One region of the Mesorhizobium sp. ESP-6-2 genome, then DNA from elsewhere that is predicted to be linked to it. Evidence: predicted binding sites of a transcription regulator. Region 1 holds the regulator's gene; the other holds the start of a gene.

Region 1 (4,161 bases):
ATGACAGCCAAGGCCGGTTCTGCCAGTATTTGACGGTCGTCGAGGCCTGGGGAGAGAACGCGGCGACCGGGAGGATGCGAGAAGAATGTCGGTCGGAATCCGCCACGACGATCTGCGCCGACGCAACCGGGCGATGGTGATCGCAGCCGTGCGCCGTGCCGGGCAGCCCTCGCGCACTGAGATTGCCGCGACCACCGGGCTCAGCCATTCCACCATATCGGCGATCTCCTCCGACCTGATTGGCGAAGGCATCCTGGCGCAGAGCAAGCCGAGCGAGGCCGGTGCGCTGAAACGCGGCCGGCCGCAGGTCGGTCTCAGCCTCAACCCTGAAGCCGCGGCTGTGATGACCGTGGTGCTGTCGCTGAATTTCCTCTCCGTCGCAGTCATCGACTATGCCGGCCAGGTGATATCTGAAGAGCAGCGCCGGCTGGACACGCTGACCCTGTCGCGCGAGGCGCTGATCGGCGAATGTGTGGCCATCGTCAGGCGGCGGTTCGAGGATCCCGACCTCGACGTCGGCAGCATCGCCCGTATCGCGCTGGCGATCCAGGGCATCACCGACACGGATGCGCGCACCATGCTGTGGTCGCCGATCACGCCGCAGACCGACATCGCCTTCGCCGACATACTGGAGACCGAGTTCGGCATTCCCGCCACCATGGAGAACGATTGCAACATGATGGCGGTGGCGCTGCGCTGGCGCGATCCCCAGCGCTACCGCGACGACTTCATCGCCATCCTTTTGTCGCACGGCATCGGCATGGGCCTGGTGTTGAAGGGTGAACTGTTCACCGGCACCCATTCATCCGGAGGCGAGTTCGGCCACATGATCCATCGCCCCGGCGGGGCGCTCTGCCGCTGCGGGCGGCGCGGCTGTGTCGAGGCCTATGCCGGGAACTATGCCATCTGGCGCAACGCTAGGCAGCTTGGCGAGGACACCGAGCCCGTCGACGTCAGCGACGCCGACATGCGCACCCTGGCGGCCTCGGCGCGCGAAAAGGACGGGCCGGAGCGCGAAGCCTACCGCAAGGCCGGCGAGGCGCTGGGCTATGGCCTTGGCAGCCTGTTCGCCCTGATCGATCCGGCGCCGGTCGCCATGGTCGGCGTCAGCGCGGCCGCCTTCGACCTGATCGAGCCGGCATTGCGCGAGGCGATCGCCCAGACCGCCGGCGGCCAGCACTCGAAATCGATTTCCTTCGACACCGAGCCGAACGAACTGCCGCTGATCCGCGAGGGTTGCGCCATGCGCGCGCTGACCTTCGTCGACCAGGAAATTTTCGCGCCGGGGGCACAAGCGAAATCAGGCATAGGCGAGAACGTTGCGTGACATATCCCTAGTCTTCGCGGATCGCATACCCCGCGCCCCGAATGGTGCGGATCACGTCAGGCATGCGGCCATTGTTGACCGCCTTGCGCAGCCGGCCGACATGCACGTCCACCGTGCGCTCGTCGATATAGATCGTTTCGCCCCAGACATTGTCGAGCAGCTGACTGCGCGAGAACACGCGGCCCGGGTGGCGCATCATGAATTCGAGCAGGCGGAACTCGGTCGGCCCGAGCCGGATCTCGCTCTTCTTGCGGTAGACCCGGTGCGATTCACGGTCGAGCACGATGTCGCCGACCTTGAGCACGCTGGACAGAACTTCGGGCTTGGCGCGGCGCAGCAGCGCCTTGACGCGTGCCATGAATTCCGGGGTTGAGAACGGCTTGACTAGATAGTCGTCGGCGCCGGTGGAGAGACCGCGCACCCGGTCGCTTTCCTCGCCGCGCGCCGTCAGCATGATGATCGGCAGCCGCTCGGTCTCGGGCCGCATCCGGAGACGGCGGCAGAGTTCGATGCCGGAAACCGCCGGCACCATCCAGTCGAGCACAAGAAGGTCAGGGACATTCTCCTGCAAGCGGATCTCGGCTTCGTCGCCGCGCGTCACCACCTCGACCTGATAACCCTCCGATTCCAGATTGTAGCGGAGCAGCACACCCAGCGGCTCCTCGTCCTCCACCACCATGATGCGTGGCGCGATCATCGACTGGTCACCCCTGCCGTCACGCCGCTGGCGCCGACATCGCCGTCTCGTCCTGCTTCGGGCGATTGGCGGGCAATTGCGTGCCGGTCAGCACATAATAGGCATTTTCGGCAATGTTGGTCACGTGATCACCGATGCGCTCGAGATTCTTGGCGCAGAACAAAAGATGCGTGCAGGCGGTGATGTTGCGCGGATCCTCCATCATGTAGGTCAGCAGCTCGCGAAACACCGATGTGTATTTGACGTCGATGCGTTCATCGTCGGCGCGCAGCTTGGCAAGTGCCGCGGAATCGCGCGCCGCATACTCCTCGATCACCCCTTGCACCTGGATCAGCACCAGCTGCGCCATGACATCGATGGAGTGCGACAGGTTGCGCGGCGTGGCGGCCAGGCCGACGGTGCCGACGCGCTTGGCGATGTTCTTGGCGAGATCGCCGATGCGTTCGAGATCGCCCGCCATGCGGATCGAGCCGACGACATGGCGCAGATCGTCCGCCATGGGCTGCCGCTTGGCGATCAGGGTGATGGCGCGGTCGTCGAGTTCGCGCTGGCGCGCATCCATGATCGCGTCGTCGGAGACGACGCGCTGGGCGAGCGCGTTGTCGGAATTCAGGAGCGCCTTGGTGGCGCCGCCGACCATCGATGAGGCGAGATCGCCCATGTCGCGGATCAGCCTGCTGATCTGTCCGAGATCTTCGTCAAAGGCTGCGACTGTATGTTCGGCCATGATCTTGGTCCTCGTGTGCGTGGGATCAGCCGAAGCGGCCGGTGATATAGTCCTGCGTGCGCTTCTCGCGGGGCGACGTGAAGATCTTCTCCGTGCGGTCGAACTCGACCAGCTCGCCCAGATACATGAAGGCGGTCTGCTTCGATACGCGCGCCGCCTGCTGCATGTTATGGGTGACGATTACGATCGTATAATCGGCCTGCAGCTCGTCGATCAGTTCCTCGATCTTGGCGGTCGACAGCGGATCGAGTGCCGAGGCAGGCTCGTCGAGCAGGATGACCTCTGGCTTCACGGCCACCGTGCGGGCGATGCAGAGGCGCTGCTGCTGGCCGCCCGAAAGGCTGAGGCCACTGGCGTTGAGCTTGTCCTTGACCTCGCTCCACAGTGCCGCGCGCTTCAGCGCCTGCTCGACACGGCCGTCCATCTCGGCCTTGCTGAGCTTCTCATAGAGCCTGACGCCGAACGCGATGTTCTCGTAAATCGACATCGGGAACGGCGTCGGCTTCTGGAACACCATGCCGATCTTGGTCCTGAGCAGGTTGAGGTCCTGCGACCGGTCGAGGATGTTCTGGCCGTCGAGCAGCACCTGGCCCTCGGCGCTCTGCTTCGGGTAGAGCTCGTAGATGCGGTTGAAGACGCGCAGCAGCGTCGACTTCCCGCAGCCCGAAGGCCCGATGAAGGCGGTGACGCTGCGCTCAGGCAGCGACAGGCTGATATCCTTCAGCGCCTTCGACTGGCCGTAGTAGAAATTGAGGTTCTTGACCTCGATCTTGGCTTTCTCGACCGCGACTTCGGGCGTGTTCAACTCGGTGGACAACATCGGTTTCATCTGTCCTCTCTGCGTCCGGTAAGGCTGCGGGCGAAGATGCTCAGCCCGAGAACCGTAAGGGTGATTATGAGTGCGCCGGTCCACGCCAGCTGCTGCCATTCCTCATAGGGGCTGAGAGCGAACTGGAAGATGGTGACGGGCAGGCTGGCCATCGGCGCGTTGAGATTGCTCGACCAGAACTGATTGTTGAGCGCGGTGAAGAGCAGCGGCGCCGTCTCGCCGGAAATGCGGGCGATGGCCAGCAATATGCCGGTGACGATGCCCGACAGCGCCGCACGGTAGGCGACCGAGCGGATGACCACCCAGCGCGGCGCGCCGATCGCGGCGCCGGCCTCGCGCAGGGCGTTCGGCACGAGGTTGAGCATGTCCTCGGTGGTGCGCACGACGACCGGGATGACCAGGATGGCCAGCGCGACGGCGCCGGCGATCGCCGAGAAATGCCCCATCGGCCGCACCAGGAGTTCGTAGACGAACAGGCCGACGATGATCGAGGGTGCCGACAGCAGGATGTCGTTGATAAAGCGCACGATGGTGGTGAGGCGCGAGAAGCGGCCATATTCGGCCATGTAGGTCCCAGCGAG
Region 2 (4,161 bases), 850 kb from region 1:
AACGCCTCGGCCGACAGTTCACGCTCGATCAACGCCGACACCATCATGCGACCCGTCGCCCTTGCCGCCAGACCGTGCGCACCACCGGAACGTGGTCGTCGAGGCGCACGCGCACCAGGTCGGCCCGGCGGCCTTCTTCGATGACGCCGCGATCGGAAAGACCGACGGCCTCGGCCGGGTTCTTGGACACCATCGCCACCGCCTGCGGCAGGGAAATGCTATCGACGACGTCGCCGAGAAAGAAGGCGGACTGGATCAGGCTGAAGGGGATGTAGTCGGACGACAATATGTCGAGCAGCCCGTCGCTGGCCAGCATGCGCGCCGAGACGTTGCCAGAATGCGAGGCACCGCGCATGACGTTGGGTGCGCCCATCAGCACGCCGAGCCCGGCATCCTTCGAGGCTCTGGCGGCCTCCTCGGTGGTTGGGAATTCGGCAACGCGCACGCCTTGCTCGATGGCTTCGTCGACATGGCCCGTCGTCGCATCGTCATGGCTCGCAAGCACGATGCCGCGCTCGTGGCAGGCGGCGGCGATGAAGACGCGGTTCGGTCCCGAATTCCGTGCCGATTCGCCCATCCGCTTCTCGCAGAATTTCTGGAAATCGTGATCGGTCAGCTTCAGCTTGCGTTGGTAGTAGTAGGCGTAGGTTTCGAGGTTCACGAACTGGCGCTGACCCGGCGCATGGTCCATCAGCGAAGCGAGCTTCACCCGTTCGTCCGTCTCGAAATTGGCGAAGGCCCTGAGGCAATCCGGCGCCGAGACCTCGCAGCGCAGGTGGATGAAATGATCGGCCCGCAATCGATCCATCCGCACGCTGTCTTCGATCGCATCGGCGAGCTTGCGGATGTCGACGGCGTTGAGATCGGCATCCTCGTCCATGCCGACACGCAAGGCATCCAGCACGGTGGTGATGCCCGCGGTCGCCACTTGCGCGTCATGGGCGAGCACGGCGGCAATCGGGTTCCACCGCACCTTCGGCCGCGGCGCATAATGGCCTTCGAGATGATCAGTGTGAAGCTCGACCAGCCCCGGAATGATGAAATCGCCAGCCATGTCCTCGCCGGCGCGGACGGCGCCGGCGGATATGTCGGCGATCAGACCGTCACGCATCAGGAGCGAGCCGTCGATGATCTCGTCGGCAAGAACGATGCGGGCGTTGCTCAGAATGGTCTCGGCGGTCATTTCAGGCAGTCCTTGGTTTCTTCTGGCCTTTACGGCTTGTTGCTTCAGGCGGTTTTTCTGGCCGGACGGCGCCCGAGCGCGTGCTGGGAAAGCACCATGAACGGGGCGCCGGGTTCGGGCTCGATGAACAACGTCAACCCGTCCACAGGCACCGGCTGGCGCAGCACCTCGGCGAACAGGCCCTCGATTGCCAGGCGAAGACGAGGGCTTTCCTGTGGCCCGGCCCTGCCGGACAGCGTCATATGGAAGCGGAAGCTCTCGAAAACGTAAGGATAGCCCCATTGGCAGAGATTGCGGAATTCGCCCGGCTTCAGCGAGTCCGGGCTGCGCCGCTCGATCTCGGCCTCCGTCAACGGCGCGCGAAAGCGGTCGAAATCGCGCACCACATCATCGGCGAAGCGATTGAGCGGAGGCAATGGCGCCTCCGGCACCAGCGCGAAGAAACCGTCGATCTGGCTGACGACGAGACGCGGGATCGTCACAACCGGCATCGCCGCGGCAAAGGCGTCGAGCGCTGCGCGCAACGAGGTTTCTGTTTCATTGGCCGCTAACCGGAAAGGGGCTTTCAGCGTCGCATGAAAACCATAGCGCCGTGCCGATGCGGTGTGAAAGGCGACTTCCGCCGCCGACAAATCGCCCACCGCCTCGACCGGTCGCGTCGCGGCGCCGAACGGGTCACGGCCCAGCCAATTGGCGGCGATCCGCGCCAGCTTCTCGTCCTGCCGGGGGGTGAAATAGATGGCGTAGCGCATCGAAAATCCTCGTCAGCCCGTTGCCATAGGTGATTTCCATGACGGATTGACGAAGCTTTGAAGGGTTTTCGAAGGCAAATCGACCCCGCGGGTCCTTAGCCGACGATTTTTCCAAGCTGGACCAACAATTTCAGCCGAGACCCGGAACGGTCAGGCCTTCATCAGCCATTCGTGCTCGGGCGCATTGTGGAATTTCCACGTCCGCTTCGGGCCGGCCATGACGTTGAGGTAGTAGAGGTCATAGCCGTGGCAAGCCGCGCAGGGGTGATAGCCCTTGGGCACCAGCACGACGTCGCCGTCCTCGATCGCCATCGCCTCGTCCAGCTTGCGGGAGCCGTCCTTTTCGGCGTCGGTATAGACCCGCTGGAAGGCAAAGCCCTGCGTCGGGTTGAGGCGGTGATAATAGGTTTCCTCGAGATAGGATTCCTTAGGCAGATTGTCCTGGTCGTGCTTGTGCGGCGGATAGCTCGACGTATGGCCGCCGGGCGTGATGACCTCGACCACCAGCAGCGAATCGGCCGGTTTGCCCTCGGGCAGGATGTTGGTGACGTAGCGCGTATTGGTGCCCTTGCCGCGTACCTCCTGGCCGAGATCATCGGGTCCGATGACGCGAACCGGCAGGCCGCCGCCGAGGCCGGGCGCCGAGCACACCGCGAGTTCCAGTCCGGTATCAGCCGTCACCGACCACTCCGATCCCTGCGGCACATAAACCGACCATGGCTTGCCTTCGAAGGGCGACATGCGCTGTCCGAGCAGGCCGAGATCTTTGCCGCCGGCCGTGACCGTGCCCTTGCCGGTGACGAACACCAGGCAGATTTCGCGATCGTCCGTTGTCCCCGAAGCCGTTTGCCCTGATTCCAGCCGGTGCAGGTCGAACCCGACATAGGTCCAGCCTGCGCTTTGCGGGGTGACATGCGCGACGCGGCCGTGGCCCTTCCCGGCCTTGACGAGCAGTTTCGACATTGGGAGCTCTCCTATTCTATTGGTTGGCCAAGCCGGTCGTATGAAGGGGCCATCGCGAATGTCGAAGGTCGGCCACCCCCAAATTCGTCATCCTAGGGCGAAGCAGGAGCAAAGCTCCGTCGCGAAGACCCTAGGATCCATTCCGTGACCTCGACCAGGCGTTTCGGCCAATAGCCAACGTATGCAATCCGCCACGCACGCAGTCTCCGATCCACAGGATCGTCTCCAATCATTCCTTTGGTTCAGGGCCGGCCTTGGGTTCGCTAGTCTTCGGTCCGTCAGGCGTTGCCTTGCTCTCCTCGGCCGGCTTGTAGAGATAGAAAAACTGCCAGACGGCATAGCCGGCGAAGCCGAGCGCAATGACGCCCCAGAACGGCGTGCCGGAAGCGAATTCGATCACCGACCAGATCAGGCAGACGGCGACGACGGCGACGCGCCGCCAGAGCGGCCGGAAGAACGGGTGTTCATAATCTTTCATCGTGCCATCGAAGCTCAGCAAAACCTGTCTTCAGATAGACCGCGCGTGACGGTGAATCCAGTCCTCAGGCATTCGGGAAGCCCTGTGTCTCGACCGTGTAGCCGGCGGCCGTCATTACGCGCATCAGCTCCTTGTAGCCAACCTGCGCCATCTTGAGCGGCGGGTTCTTCTTCGGGTCCTGCTCGGCCTCGACCACGAACCAGCCTTCATAGCCATGATCGGCGAAACGCTGCACGATGGCGCCGAAATCCAGCGAGCCGTCGCCCGGCACGGTGAAGGCGCCAAGCGCCACCGCATCGAGGAAGGACTGCTTCGTGCGGTCGAGATTCTCGATCACGCCCATGCGCACGTCCTTCACATGCACATGGCTGATGCGCTTGTGGTGATTGTCGATGGCGCGCAGCACATCGCCGCCGGCAAACGCCAGATGGCCCGCATCGAGCAGCAGCGGAATGCCCGCTCCGGAATGGCGCATGAAGGCGTCGAGCTCCGGCTCGGTCTCAACCACCGCCGCCATGTGGTGATGATAGGAAAGCGGCATGCCTTGCTCGGCGCACCATTCGCCGAATTCGGTCAGGCGCCTGGCATAAGCCTTCATCTCGTCGCCCGAGAGTTTCGGCTTGGTGGCGAGCGGCTTCGAGCGGTCGCCCTGGATCGAGCGGCCGACCTCGCCATAGACGATGCAAGGCGCGTTCACCGCCTTGAACAGATCGATCATCGGCTGGATGCGATCCTTGTTCTTGCTCATCTCCTCATCGACCAGCGTGCCCGAGAACCAGCCACCG

Evidence for each region. Region 1 encodes PhoB, which activates phosphate uptake and scavenging genes when phosphate is short. Its sites were predicted from a motif close to TGTCATNNANCTGTCAT; they were not measured.
Region 2: LB532_RS04645 (DUF1045 domain-containing protein) is a predicted target of PhoB. The motif match lies at 1,974-1,990, and genes of this name have one in related genera.

Annotation. Positions count from the first base shown of each region.
Region 1 covers NZ_JAIUGT010000001.1:85,541-89,701, forward strand. Annotated here, with positions in the region: gene LB532_RS00415 (ROK family protein) at 86-1,327, shown strand; gene phoB (phosphate regulon transcriptional regulator PhoB) at 1,335-2,024, opposite strand; gene phoU (phosphate signaling complex protein PhoU) at 2,044-2,751, opposite strand; gene pstB (phosphate ABC transporter ATP-binding protein PstB) at 2,777-3,580, opposite strand; gene pstA (phosphate ABC transporter permease PstA) at 3,577-4,161, opposite strand, start outside.
Region 2 covers NZ_JAIUGT010000001.1:934,588-938,748, forward strand. Annotated here, with positions in the region: gene phnN (phosphonate metabolism protein/1,5-bisphosphokinase (PRPP-forming) PhnN) at 1-47, opposite strand, end outside; gene LB532_RS04640 (alpha-D-ribose 1-methylphosphonate 5-triphosphate diphosphatase) at 44-1,183, opposite strand; gene LB532_RS04645 (DUF1045 domain-containing protein) at 1,228-1,935, opposite strand; gene iolB (5-deoxy-glucuronate isomerase) at 2,086-2,898, opposite strand; gene LB532_RS04655 (DUF3329 domain-containing protein) at 3,128-3,376, opposite strand; gene iolE (myo-inosose-2 dehydratase) at 3,441-4,161, opposite strand, start outside.